DNA from 2 places in the Hominiventricola filiformis genome. Region 2 is predicted to be linked to the other one. Evidence: riboswitches for the same ligand, from Rfam matches in the RefSeq annotation. Region 2 holds a riboswitch; the other holds the start of a gene.
What was found. A riboswitch is a leader RNA that binds a small molecule or an ion and turns the genes downstream of it on or off. The one in region 2 is predicted to bind lysine.

Region 1 (7,422 bases), on a different contig from region 2:
TATCCTTCGTTGCCGCCACCGTGTAGGTGACTGTCAGAATTTTTCCCGGATTCATTCCTTTACAATAGATCATGTAACCCAGCCTCGTCACCAGCACTGTCGTTTTACCCGATCCCGGCACCGCCAGAAGAAGCACTGGCCCATCCACACTCTGCACGGCACTTTTTTGCTGCTCATTTAATTGAATGGAAAATTGCTGTTCAAACTCCTGCCAGGTCATGAATATAAAGTCTCCCGTCCTTTCATTTCCTATCATTTTCGGAGCCATACACATGACTCTGGATGATTACTTTTTCTATTATAGAATCAGTTGTCAGTCCATGTCAATTCGTCTCTAATTCTGTAGCTATTCGCAGTTTTTCAATATTTTTTCCAGAGTTTTGGCATATGCAGTTTTAATCTCTGCTGACACCCATTTTGATCTGTCATGCAATCAATTTTCTTGATTTTTCGCGGTTGGAGCAGATCATTTGGCTATATACAACTTTTCAATAGCTCTGATACCCAAAATTGAAAAGCAAGTTGGATGTAACGAGAGCCTCAACGACAATCTGCCCAACAGCCAGAAAAAAGCTCGCGGAAATGTCAGAAAAACGGCAAAAATCATCATCCGTGCAAGCTCGTGAGGGCAAAATTCAAAAGGAAATCTCTATATGCCCAAACTTCAGCAAAGATCAGCTGCGCGACAAAAAATCTCTGGCATCCTTTGCAAGAATTTGCAACAAAGAAAAGGAGAACCACCGAGCGGTTCTCCTTTTCCATATTCTATCTTCTATTTTTGATATTATGCTTCGCTTCTTTTCTTCATCACTATCAGATATCCCAGTGTCAGCACAATGCCGACCGGAAGGGAGATCCATGCAGACTGGACAAAGCCTGCAACGATATAGGTAATAAAGGAAATGGCAGCCACGCTGACTGCGTAAGGCAGTTGTGTGGATACATGGTTTACGTGGTTGCACTGGGCTCCGGCAGATGCCATGATCGTTGTATCGGAGATCGGGGAGCAATGGTCACCGCAGACAGCTCCTGCCATGCAGGCGGAGATAGCGATGGTCATCAGGGTCGGGTTGGTTGCCTGGAATGCGTCTACAACAATCGGAATCAGAATACCAAAGGTACCCCAGGAAGTTCCGGTTGCAAATGCCAGGAAACAGCCTACCAGGAAGATGATTGCCGGAAGCAGATTTACAATTCCAGATGCGCCTCCTTTGATGATCGCAGCCACAAACTCTGCAGCACCCAGGCTGTCAGTCATGGCTTTCAAGGTCCATGCAAAGGTCAGGATCATAATAGCCGGTACCATGGCTTTGAAGCCCTCCGGGATGCAGTCCATGCACTCTTTGAATCCAAGCACTTTACGGCTCACATACAGTGCAATCGTTATTACCAGTGCAAATACACTTCCTACAGCCAGACCTACGGATGCATCACTGTTGGAGAATGCAGTTACAAAATTCTCACCTGCAAAAAATCCACCGGTCCAGATCATTCCAATGACACAGCAGACAATCAGAGACAGAATCGGAATTACCAGGTCTTTTACGCCTCCATTTCCAACAGTCACTTCATCATTACCGTCACCATATGGACGATCCGGTGTAGTGAACAGATCACCATTTTTTGCATTGTCTTCATGCACTTTCATAGAACCGAAGTCAATGTTCAGAATTGCAATAGTCACCATCATAACAATCGTCAGCAATGCATAGAAGTTATAAGGAATAGCACTGATGAACAATGCCAGTCCGTCTTCCCCCTCTACAAATCCGGTAACTGCTGCTGCCCAGGAAGAGATCGGTGCAATAATGCAGATCGGAGCTGCGGTTGCATCAATCAGATAAGCCAGTTTTGCACGTGAGATATTGTGCTTATCAGTGACCGGACGCATAACACTTCCTACCGTCAGACAGTTAAAATAGTCATCAATAAAAATCAGAACACCAAGTGCAACGGTAGCCAGCTGTGCTCCGGTGCGGGTCTTGATATGTTCGCTGGCCCAGCGTCCGAATGCAGCAGAACCGCCTGCCTTATTCATCAGACACACGATTGCTCCTAGGATAACCAGGAAAATCAGAATGCCGACGTTGTAACTGTCAGACAGCACACTTACAACACCGTCCTGGAAAATGTGAACGATAGTTCCTTCAAAACTAAAGCCTGAATAGAACAGGCCTCCAACTAAAATTCCAAGGAACAGTGAGGAATACACTTCCTTGGTGATCAGTGCGAGCGCGATTGCCACAACCGGCGGTACAAGCGCCCAAAATGTGGCGTACATAGCAGGTACATAATCCATAACGAAAAGTTCTCCCTTCTTTTGTAAACATGATAGATCCAGAAACAAGAAAAGCCATGAACACAATTCCTTTGACTGCGTTCATGGCCTTATAATTTTGTCTGACCAATGATAGCTCTCCACAGTCCTGTGACAGTCTGACACATCTTCTGCGGCAGACCAGAAATCCTTTCTTCGGAAATGTCCGGATCTCTTCGGCGGTATTCCCTTTCCATGACTGACAGTTTCCGACCTGTATCAGTCTGTACTCATGAAGCCCGCGCCTCTATCATTTTTACGTTTTCTTTTTCTGCTATGCTACCACGGTTATTAGAAAAGAGCAACCCTTTCTTTAAATTTTTTTGAAAAACCCGGGAGCAATGTTGCAGATCACGAACAAACTGACCAACCGAAGTGACATTCTGTGAGCGGAACCGCTCGCGCTAAGTCCTCGATCCAACAGTACTAACATTCGAACATCGTCTCTGACTCGTTCTCATGAAGTACTGGGACTGCGGACGTTCCTTTCACAGAATGTCACTTCTCTCCCAGATTTTCCGTAACCTGCAACATCTCATCCACATCTTCCAGTTCTCTCTCATCAAGAATATCTACATATTTACAGGCATACCGCTTCAACACTTTCCGGCCTCCCTGGTCGCCGGTGAGGGACATAAGCTCCGGGATAAGATCTGCGCGGAACATACAGGGATTGCCGGGGGTGCTGCCGCAGCGGAGAGACAGGGTCTCCCATCGGGAACATTCCTCTGCCAGTGGCCCGGAGAAAGCTGACTGCTCACAGCTGACTGCTGCCTCAACCAGTTTTCGGACACTGTCCAAGGTAAGATGGGGCTGGTCTGCTACCATAAACATGAGATAGTCCTTCTCTCCGATCATGGACTGCCCTTCTTTCGGCTGTCCAGAGGCCGGATCCTGTGAGATGACCGCCTCAATTCCTGCCCGGACCGTATAAGATGTTCCCAGCCTGCTCTCCTCGCAGAACACTGCCTGCATGCCTGCCATCCCGCATCTTTCAAAGATATCCTGTACTTCCTCTAAAATCTCCGCATACTGGGTCACAACAGTGACGGTCAGCTTCTCTCCCATCTCCTGCTTCAATTTCAGCAACAACTCCAGGCCATGCCGGTACAAAGGCTTACCTTCATACAGATATAACAGCTTATTACTTCCAAAACGGCGGCTGTTTCCAGCCGCCATATAAATCACATGTATCATCTATTCTTTTACCCGGTGATCGGTCTCTTTCCATTCCGGATCAATCATACCCATAAGAATTTTTTCCGGGGTGAACGGTACAGTTCTGTGCCACACACCGGTTGCACGGTAGATGGCATGGGCCAGTGCCGGAGCCGGCGTATTAATAACGATCTCACCGATAGATTTGACACCGAAGGGTCCCGACGGTTCATAGCTGGTCTCAAATTCCACATGAATATTTCCCACATCCTGACGGGTAGGAATCTTATACTGCATGAAATCGCCTTCTGCGATTTTTCCATTGGCATTGTAGCTGACATTTTCATAGAGTGCCATACCGATCCCCTGTCCAATGCCGCCTTCTGTCTGGACTCTCGCCAGATTCGGATTGACCGGGATACCGCAGTCCACGACAGCTTCATAATCAAGGATTTCCACGCTTCCGGTTTCTTTGTCGAGTTCAATTTCCACCATGCCGACCATATAGGGAGGCGGAGAGACCGGTGAAGAATAGGTTGCGGTCACATCTACCGGAATCAGGTTATTGACCTGGGATTTGGTGGCAATATCTGCCAGGCTGACAGATTTATCCCCATTTACGAGATAGACTTTTTCACCGTCAAATTCCACCTCTTCCGGCAGGCATTCAAGAAGCTGGGCTCCAATCTTCATAATATTTCCCCGCAGTTCCATAGCCGCATTCTGCGTTGCCATACCGGTAATATAGGTTGTGGAGGAGGCATAGGAACCGGAATCATAAGGAGACGCATCCGTATCTGCACCGAAGACTACGATCTGATCCGGCTCACAGTCCAGTACTTCTGCTGCCATCTGCGCCAGAATCGTATCACATCCGGTACCCATATCTGCTGCACCGATCATCATATTATAAGTTCCTTCATCGGAAAGCTTCAGTGTACAGGACCCAACATCTACATTAGAAATACAGGAGCCCTGCATGGCAATGGCCATACCGGATGCCCGCACTTTACCGTTGCCCATATCTCTCACCGGATATTTTTCTTTCCAGTGGAAATTGTCAGCACAATGTTCGATACAGCGGTCCAGTGCGCAGGCATTGGCTGTCTCTCCAAAATATGCCGGCATAAACATGCCTTCCCGCACAATATTTTTCATTCGAAGTTCTACCGGATCCATATGAAGCTTCTCTGCCAGTTCATTGACCGTGGACTCCAGTGCGAAAATTCCCTGGGTCGCACCGTAACCACGGTACGCACCTGCCGCCTGCACATTGGTGTAGACCACATCACAGGAAAATCGGGTTGCCTCACAGCCACCCGTATAGAGAGGAATTGCTTTGTGACCTGACAGTCCTACCGTCGTCGTGCTGTGTTCTCCATAAGCGCCTCCATTGGACAGTGTATAAAGATCAATGGCACGGATACGTCCGTCCTTCATAGCGCCCAGACGAACGGTTACCTCCATCTCATGACGGGGTGACGCAATGGTCTGGCATTCTCTTCTGCTGTAAATAATCTTGCTGGGTCGTTTGGTCATCCAGGTGACAAACGCCGGATACACCTCACAGACTGCCGTCTGCTTGGCACCAAACCCACCACCGATCCGCGGTTTTTCAGCACGGACCTTGGATTTGGGAATGCCAAGAGCCGTGGCAAGGATACGGCGCAGATGGAAGACAATCTGGGTAGAACTAATGCAGTGAAGTCGTCCGTAACGGTCAATTTCACAGTAAGCACGGATCGTCTCCATATACCCCTGCTGAGCAGCTTTAATCCGGTACGTATGCTCAATGACTTCTTCGCAGTCAGCGAGCACTGCTTCCACATCACCATGAGCATCCTCCTCATGATGAATGAGATTTTTCTTCACATCACCGGTATTTCCATGGGACATCCAGTTATCCTCCGGATGCACCAGCACCGGATTGTCAAGGGCCTTGCGGAAATCCAGCACCGGTTCCAACACCTGATATTTAACTTTGATGACACGAAGTGCTTTGTCCACTGCTTTTTCTGTTTCTCCGGCTACAATTGCCACTGCATCACCTACACTCCGGACTCTCTGGTCAAGAATGAGACGGTCATAGGGGGACGGCTCCGGGAAGGTCTGTCCTGCAATACTGAATCGGTTCTGCGGTACATCCTTCCATGTATAAACTGCCACAATGCCCGGTACTTTCATTGCTGCTGCCGTATTGATATCTTCGATCAGGGCGTGAGCATGGGGACTTCTCAAAATCTTCACCACCAGACAGTCCTCATGCACAATATCATCCATGAATACCGGTTTTCCAAGGAGCAGCTGCTCAGAATCTTTCTTCGGAATGCATTTTCCAACCGCATGGTAATCTTTCCGGTCACGTTCAAATTCCTTCATGCTTCCACTCCTTTCCGATATCTTCTCCATAGACGCCTGCTTCCAGATCAAGGTCTGCGCCCTCTTTTTTGCTGTTCAGATAATTTCTGAGAGAGCGAAGCTGACTCTGGTATCCGGTACAACGGCATAAGTTGCCGGACAGATATTCCAGAATTTCCTCATCTGTCGGATCTGGATTTTCTCTGAGCAGCGCCACAATATTTACAATGTATCCGGGATTGCAGAATCCACACTGATCTGCTCCCTGAGCAGCGAAGAAATTCGTAAAGGCTTTCGCTTCTTCCTGTAATCCTTCCAGTGTATCGACTTTCCGTCCATTGGCACGCCCCACCGGCGTACTGCAGGAAAGCACCGGCTTTCCGTCAAGCAGAACTGTGCAGAGTCCGCAGTTGCCGCTCTCACAGCCGCGTTTTACGGAATAACATCTGTGTTTTCTGCAGAAGTCCAGAAGAACCATATCTGCATCTACGGAATCGGTGACTACTTTTCCGTTTAATGTTATTTTCACATCCATCAGTCGAGTTCTCCTTTCAGTGCCTGCATGGCACGTCTTACCAGCACGCGACAGACCGTTTTACGGTAAGCCGCACCTGCTCGCATGTTGCTGCCAAATCGAATTTCATCACATACCTGTCCGGCAAATGCATCCATCTGCTCATCACTGAGTTCCGAAAGTTCCCGCTCCGGAACCACGACTACTTCCGCCAGATGAGGGGTCGCACCAATGGCCGCTGCATATCCGTCTGCCCGTTTTGCCACAGCACAGGTCAGCACCGGAAAATCCGTGGACTGGTTCCGCTGACTTACATAGACAACGCCTTTCACATTTTTCGGCACAATAACCGCCACCAGAATATCTCTTGTTTTTCTCGGAAGTTTTACAAAGTCGTTAAGATCCATCATACCTGCATGATGAAGCTCCACCTTCGCACCCAGGGCGCGGAAGATGGTCATCACATCGGAAAATCCGAAGCGTCCCCAGATGCTGCCGCCTACGGTTGCTACATTTCTAAACTGCACACCTACAATATGACGCACAGATTCCCGGAATGCACCTCCCGTATAAGTATTTAATGCTTCATCTGTCTCCAGATCACGTAAGGAAACATATGCGCCAATGCGGAACGCCTCCTCAGTTTCCTCAATTTTATCAAGGCCGAGGCCGCACAGATCAATGGCAGTTCCCATCGTCTTATTTCTCATTTTCTGCCAGAGCATACCGGCCAGAATGAAATTATTCTTTTTCTGATACAGATCGTAAGCCTCTTCGAGACTTTCCGCCCTCACATACTGATTATAATAAAGCATGGCTCCCTTTCTTCTTATCTTTTTTGTATTTTTCAGAACAGACTGCACTCATACATGGCTTCCCACCGAAGCTTCGCCTGTTCCAGAAATGGTATCAGACTCTCTTTTTCTGAAAGCTCCGTCTTCCAGGCCAATCCACATCCGGCAGAAATCTCCGACGGTAGGGGAATGAGCCTTCCCGGTATCTGTTCTTCCTCTGCTTTTCGCTCCATTTCCATGGCAGCGGTGGTTGTCGCAAAGGTCACCACCAGCTGCAGATG
Region 2 (7,422 bases):
GCGAGCGTTTTGAGCAGGACGGTGTGGCACTGAAAGACGTGGTAACCCTTGAGGAAGCACCGAGAATGGGCTGTGGAATCATGGAGCTTGACCACACCAGCTTTGAGTGGACACTGACCTATGATGAATATGATCTCGTACTGGAAGGTACTCTGGAGATCGAGATTGACGGACGCGTGGTAACGGCAGGACCGGGACAGATCATCTACATCCCGAAGAACAGCCATATCCACTTCCAGACTCCGGATAAGACCAGGTATGCATATTTTGTATATCCGGCAAACTGGGCAGATCTGGCATAAAAAATGCACAGAAGATACTGGCTGCCGGGGGAAGAGATTCCTCCGGCAGTTGTGACATCAGGAGGGAAAGAAGGTGAGCTTGTCATGGCATCTGTAAAATATGATATCGAAGTACAGGTGAGCAGAGTTTCCGTAAGCCGGCTGTTGTCGGAATACTGGAATCCGGATCCGGTACGGGAAGCCTGCAAGCTCTGCCCGGACTATGGAAAAGTATGGTCCTGTCCACCGGGGGTGCCGGAGGCGGATGATTATCTGAAGCCATTCCGGGAAGGATTTCTAATCGCAGTGAAGGTAAAATACCCGGAGGAGACGAGAACACTGGCGGTGTCTGCGGCGAAAGCACAGGAGATCCGGAATCAGACCTATGAAAAAGTAAAACGGAATCTTTTGCTGACACTTCTGGAGCTGGAAAAAGAATTTCCAGGAGGAATCTGTATTGGAGCAGGACGCTGTATCTTGTGCAGCCACTGTGCAAGACAGGACGGCGAATCCTGCAGGTATCCGAAGCTCAGACGATATTCTATAACCGCCTTCGGCTTTGATTTTGCAAGAATGGTCCGTGATCTTCTTGGAATCGAACTGCTCTGGAGTCCGGATGGACTTCCAGAATATGATGTGGCGGTATCAGGACTGTTTTATACGTAAGAGAAATCCTGCAGGAGACACTGCAGGATTTTTCTATCTGGTTGCAATTACTCAGTGACTGGTGTAAAATAAAAACAGGCAGTTTAGTTCTTATATCAGAAATGTGAGGGCATTATGAAAGAAGGAAAGTTACAGATCTATTGCGGAAATGGAAAAGGCAAGACGACAGCAGCAATCGGTCAGGCAATCAGGGAAGCCAGCAAGGGCCGCTCCGTATTCATTGTACAGTTCCTGAAAGGTAAGCAGGAGGAGGAGATCAGCTTCATCAAACGGCTGGAGCCGGAGATCAAGCTTTTTCGTTTTCAGAAGAGAGAAGAAGCATTTGAGAATCTGACAGAGCAGGAGAAGGAAGAAGAGATTCCAAATCTGAAAAACGGCCTGAACTTTGCCAGAAAAGTACTTGCAACCGGAGAGTGTGATGTCCTGATTCTGGACGAGGTTCTGGGGCTCCCAGAACGGGAAATTGCCACACTGGAAGAACTCCATTCACTGCTGGAAGCAGCGGAAAATACCGATCTGATATTTACCGGGATCCGACTGTATCCGGAGATGCTGGAATGGGCGGATGAAGTCTATGAGATCAGCGTGCTGAAAGAGTCAGAATAAAACAATTCGGTGTGTTGACAAAGAAATAGATAAATGCTATATTGAACTCACTAGGTAAGAGATAGAGGTCGCGCGAATCAAGAGTAGGTCGTTGGATGTGTGCAGGCACAGGAGAAAGCGTCGGAAAGGGAAGAGCGCCGAAAGGCCGGAAGCCCTGTAGAAGCCGGTTCTTGGGCATGGAATGAAGAATTTCATGACTGTCATCGTTTTCCGATGAAGCGCTATCCGGGCAGAAGAGATTTTTTGAATGTATTCTGGAGAGGCGTGCACGGGTACGCCTCTTTTTTCATCTATCAGATGGATTAGATTCGTCGTAGATTACATATTTTATAACAAATGATCAGGAGGGGAAAAAAACATGTCTATTTTTACAGGTGCAGGAGTTGCGATTATTACTCCGATGACAGAGACAGGAGCAGTGAATTATCCGAAACTGGAGGAGATTCTGGAGTACCAGATTGCGAATGGTACGGACGCCATCATTATCTGTGGAACGACCGGTGAGTCATCTACCCTGAGCCATGAGGAGCATCTGGAAGCAATTCGGTTTACGGCAGAGAAGGTTGCCGGAAGAATCCCGGTTATCGCAGGTACCGGTTCTAATTGTACAGAGACCGCTATCTATCTTTCTCAGGAAGCAGAAAAATACGGTGTGGACGGCGTTCTCCTGGTAACTCCGTACTACAATAAAGCGACTCAGAAGGGTCTGATTGCACATTTTACAAAGATTGCGAATTCCATCAAAATTCCGGTAATCCTGTACAATATCCAGAGCCGTACCGGCGTGAATATTGCACCGGAGACCATGGCATATCTGGCAAAGAATGTTGAAAATATCGTAGGTGTGAAAGAGGCAAGTGGAAATATTTCCCAGATTGCCAAGATCGCGGAACTCTGTGGTGAGTCCTTTGATATTTATTCCGGAAATGATGACCAGGTCGTACCGCTTCTTTCACTTGGCGGAAAAGGTGTTATCTCCGTACTTTCCAATATTGCACCGAAAGAGACTCACGATATCGTGGCAAAATTCATGGACGGAGATGTAAAAGGAAGCCGTGAACTTCAGCTGCGTGCACTTCCGCTGATCGAGAAACTGTTCTGCGAGGTAAATCCGATTCCGGTAAAAGCAGCAATGAACATGCTTGGATGGGAAGTAGGTCCTCTTCGTATGCCGCTGTCTGAGATGGAAGAAGAGCATCAGAAAGAACTGAAAGCAGCTATGGATGCATTCGGTGTAAAGGCAAAAGGAGAGAACTAATGGTAAAGGCAATTATGCATGGCTGTAATGGCCATATGGGACAGGTGATCACTGGTCTGATCAAAGACGATCCGGAGATTGAGATTGTAGCGGGGATTGATCCGGTGGACTGCCGTGATAACGGATATCCGGTGTTCCCGAATCTGCATGCCTGTACAGTGGATGCGGATGTGATCATTGATTTCACATCTGCAAAAGCGGCCGACGGTCTGATTAACTACTGTGTGGAGAAGAAACTTCCGGTTGTACTCTGTTCTACAGGCCTTTCTGAGGAGCAGTTGGCATCGGTAGAAGCTGCAAGCAAACAGGTGGCAGTGCTGAAATCCGCTAATATGTCCCTTGGAATTAATATGCTTATGAAACTTCTGCAGGATGCTGCGAAGATTCTTGTACCGGCAGGATTTGATATTGAGATCGTGGAAAAACATCACAATAGAAAGCTCGACGCTCCGAGCGGTACTGCGCTGGCACTTGCAGACGCTATTAACGACGGTGTGCTGAACAGCGAATATGCTTACAAATATGACCGCAGTCAGGATCATCACAAGAGAGAGAAGAAGGAGATCGGTATTTCTGCAGTCCGTGGCGGCACCATCGTCGGGGACCATGATGTGATTTTTGCAGGAACAGACGAAGTGATCACCTTCAGCCATACCGCATATTCCCGTGCAATTTTTGGAAAGGGCGCTATTCAGGCAGCCAAATTCCTGGCAGGAAAACCGGCAGGTTATTACCATATGAGCGACGTGATTGACGCGCAGGCATAAATGAAAGATCGTGCTCCGGCAGAAATGAAAATTCATTTCTGCCGGATTTTTTTGTATATAGAGTATAAAAACGGAAGAACCGTCCATATTAACAACAGAAAAAAGAAAAGGAGAGACTTTTATGAAAAAGTGGAAAAAAAGCGCTGCCAGTATGCTCCTTCTGCTGTTAATGGTGTCCGTGGCTGCTTGCGGCAGAAATAACGGAACGGCAGCAGATGAGAACGCAGGTACTGGCAATGAAGCCGGAGTGGAAAATAACAGTGGAAATACAGGCCTGGATGGAAGGCCCTTTGATGAGATTCTCTTCGATACGGATGGTGATGGCATTTATGATCATACGGATGTGGATGGAGATGGACTTCTGGAGGAGATCGGAAGAGATGCCAATGATGTGGTGGATGATGTGGTAAACGGCGTAACAGAAACTGGTGATACGTTGATGGATGGAGTAGATGATGTGGTAGATGGTGGAGAAAACGGTACGGATGGTACCGGCAATGTGGATAACAATGCAGTAGAATAGCAATTGAGAAAAACAGAATTTCCAGTTATAATGAAATCCGGGCGGTCAGAATGCTGCCCGGACTTACGAAAAAGATGAGGTATAAGAAAATGGAATTCCGTCCGTGCATTGATATACATAACGGCTGTGTGAAGCAGATTGTTGGAGGCAGTTTGAAAGACGAGGGAAATCAGGCCAGTGAGAACTTTGTGTCTGAGCAGGATGCGGCATTTTATGCGGAACTTTACCGGAAACAGGGAATCCGGGGCGGTCATGTGATTCTGCTCAACAAAGAGGGCAGCGAATATTATGAGGCGACCAGACAGCAGGCATTTGGCGCATTGAGAGCTTATCCGGGCGGGCTGCAGATTGGCGGTGGTATTCATCCGGAAAATGCAGAAGAATACCTGGAGGCGGGGGCCAGCCATGTGATTGTGACATCCTATGTATTCAGAGACGGTCAGATGGACCGGGAGCATCTGAACCGAATGGTTCGCACAGTGGGAACGGAACATCTGGTACTGGATTTGAGCTGCCGCAGAAAAGGAGATCAGTATTACATTGTAACCGACCGGTGGCAGAAGTTCACGAATGTGGTACTCACACCGGAGGTGCTTGATGAACTGGCAGGATGCTGCTCGGAATTCCTGATCCATGCGGTAGATGTGGAAGGAAAGGCGAGGGGTATCGAAAAGCCGCTGGCAGAGATGCTGGGAGCCTGGAACGGCATTCCTGTTACTTATGCGGGAGGCATCGGAGGTTTTGAGGATCTGCGGGAATTGAAGACGCTCGGAAGGAACCGTCTGAACGTGACCATCGGCAGTGCACTGGACCTGTTCGGCGGCCCCATGAATTATGAAGAGACTGTGAAATTCATTGCACAACAGGGCGAAAAATGGTATAATACAGACAACATCAAAAAGTAAAGGAGTGATTTTATGCGTTATATCATTAGCGGCAAAAATCTGGACATTACTGAGGGCCTTCGTTCTGCAGTGACGGAAAAGCTGGGAAAGCTGGAACGGTATTTTACTCCTGATACCGAAGTCTATGTAACCTTAAGCGTTGAGAAAGAACGCCAGAAGATCGAGGTTACTATCCCGGTAAAAGGCAATATTATTCGTTCGGAGCAGTCCAGCACGGACATGTACGTATCCATTGATCTGGTAGAAGAAGTTATCGAGCGCCAGCTGCGCAAGTACAAAAACAAACTTGTGGCAAGACAGCAGGGTGGAGGAAACTTCCAGAAAGAGTTCCTGGAGAAGGAAGTCGACGATCAGGAAGTTAAGATTATCCGTTCTAAGAAATTTGATATCAAGCCCATGTATCCGGAAGATGCATGTGTGCAGATGGAACTTCTGGGACATAATTTCTTTGCCTTTGTCAATGCAGAGACTGATGACATCAGCGTTGTGTACAAGCGGAAAGGCGGTACCTACGGCATTATGGAACCGGACAGATAAATTTGAATTTACAGGACCGGCAGGAATTCTCCTGCCGGTCCTTTTGGTTATATCGTTCACAATTATTTACTTTGAATATTTACAAAGCTATGCTATAATGTCCTTTGTGTAAGTAGAATGTCCGACGAGTACGGACATGTGAATAGGAGAACTGTATGAATATTATTGACAAACTATTTGGAACTCACAGTGAGCGTGAGCTGAAACTGATCATGCCCACCATCGACAAGATTGAGGCTCTGCGTCCGACCATGCAGGCTTTAAGTGATGAGCAGCTGAGGAACAAAACAAAAGAATACAAGCAGAGACTGGCAGAAGGGGAGACACTGGATGATCTTCTTCCGGAGGCATTTGCCACTGTCAGAGAGGCTGCAAAACGTGTGCTTGGAATGGAGCACTATCGCGTACAGCTGATCGGAGGTATGATCCTTCATCAGGGACGTATCGCAGAGATGAAGACCGGTGAAGGTAAGACCCTTGTCTCTACTCTTCCGGCATACTTAAATGCGCTGGACGGCAAGGGCGTCCATGTCGTAACGGTTAATGATTACCTGGCAAGCCGTGATGCCGGCTGGATGGGTAAAGTCCATGAATTTCTGGGACTGACCGTAGGTGTGGTACTGAACGCTTCCACAAAAGAAGAGCGCCGCGCCGCATATAACTGCGACATTACCTATGTCACCAATAACGAGCTTGGTTTCGACTATCTGCGTGACAATATGGTAATCTATAAAGAGCAGCTGGTACAGAGAGATCTGCATTATGCCATCATCGATGAGATCGACTCTATCCTGATTGATGAGGCAAGAACACCACTGATTATTTCCGGACAGAGTGGAAAGTCTACCAAACTCTATGAGCTGTGCGATTATGTGGCACATACGCTGACAAGAGGAGAGGCAAGCAAGGAATTTTCAAAGATGGATGCCATCATGGGTGAGGAGATCGAGGAGACCGGAGATTTCATCGTCAACGAGAAAGATAAGATCGTGCATCTGACCGCTGATGGTATCAAGAAAGTAGAGCAGTTCTTCAAGATTGAGAATCTGGCCGATCCGGAAAACCTGGAGATCCAGCACAATATGGAGCTGGCGCTGCGTGCCAACAACCTCATGTTCCGCGACCAGGATTATGTGGTAAAAGATGATCAGATCTTTATCGTTGATGAATTTACCGGACGTATCATGCCAGGCCGCCGTTATTCCGACGGACTTCATCAGGCCATTGAGGCGAAGGAACATGTAAAGGTAAAACGTGAGAGCAAGACCCTTGCAAATATTACGTTCCAGAACTTCTTTAATAAATATGATAAGAAATCCGGTATGACCGGTACCGCACAGACGGAGGAGAAAGAGTTCCGCGCCATCTACGGTATGGATGTTGTGGAGATCCCGACCAACCGTCCGGTAATCCGTAAAGATCTTCAGGATGCGGTATACAAGACAAAAAAAGAAAAATTCCATGCAGTCTGTGATGAGATCGAGAAGGCACATGCTACCGGACAGCCGGTACTGGTAGGTACCATTACGATCGAGACTTCCGAGGAGCTGAGCAGAATGCTTCAGAAGCGCGGCATCAAGCATGAGGTGCTGAATGCGAAGTTCCATGAGCGTGAAGCTGAGATCGTTGCTCTGGCGGGACAGCACGGAGCTGTTACCATTGCAACTAATATGGCGGGCCGTGGTACTGATATTAAACTGGATGATGAGGCAAAGGCAGCAGGTGGTCTGAAGATCATCGGTACAGAGCGTCATGAGTCCAGACGTATTGACAACCAGCTGCGTGGACGTTCCGGACGACAGGGGGATCCGGGTGAGTCCCGCTTCTATATCTCTCTGGAAGACGATCTGATGAGACTGTTCGGTTCCGAGCGTCTCAT

Region 1: another riboswitch for lysine. It lies ahead of LKD36_RS03095 (Na+/H+ antiporter NhaC family protein); the one in region 2 lies ahead of dapA (4-hydroxy-tetrahydrodipicolinate synthase).

Annotation. Positions count from the first base shown of each region.
Region 1 covers NZ_JAJEPS010000002.1:68,462-75,883, forward strand. The annotation lists gene LKD36_RS03090 (ATP-dependent helicase) at 1-220, opposite strand, end outside; gene LKD36_RS03095 (Na+/H+ antiporter NhaC family protein) at 785-2,299, opposite strand; lysine riboswitch at 2,404-2,575, opposite strand; gene LKD36_RS03100 (nucleotidyltransferase family protein) at 2,816-3,514, opposite strand; gene LKD36_RS03105 (xanthine dehydrogenase family protein molybdopterin-binding subunit) at 3,515-5,854, opposite strand; gene LKD36_RS03110 ((2Fe-2S)-binding protein) at 5,841-6,368, opposite strand; gene LKD36_RS03115 (FAD binding domain-containing protein) at 6,368-7,162, opposite strand; gene LKD36_RS03120 (DUF3343 domain-containing protein) at 7,195-7,422, opposite strand, start outside.
Region 2 covers NZ_JAJEPS010000029.1:12,677-20,098, reverse strand. The annotation lists gene LKD36_RS16485 (cupin domain-containing protein) at 1-302, shown strand, start outside; gene LKD36_RS16480 (DUF2284 domain-containing protein) at 306-947, shown strand; gene LKD36_RS16475 (cob(I)yrinic acid a,c-diamide adenosyltransferase) at 1,062-1,553, shown strand; lysine riboswitch at 1,608-1,785, shown strand; gene dapA (4-hydroxy-tetrahydrodipicolinate synthase) at 1,912-2,811, shown strand; gene dapB (4-hydroxy-tetrahydrodipicolinate reductase) at 2,811-3,578, shown strand; gene LKD36_RS16460 (hypothetical protein) at 3,700-4,101, shown strand; gene hisA (phosphoribosylformimino-5-aminoimidazole carboxamide ribotide isomerase) at 4,191-5,006, shown strand; gene hpf (ribosome hibernation-promoting factor, HPF/YfiA family) at 5,019-5,543, shown strand; gene secA (preprotein translocase subunit SecA) at 5,699-7,422, shown strand, end outside.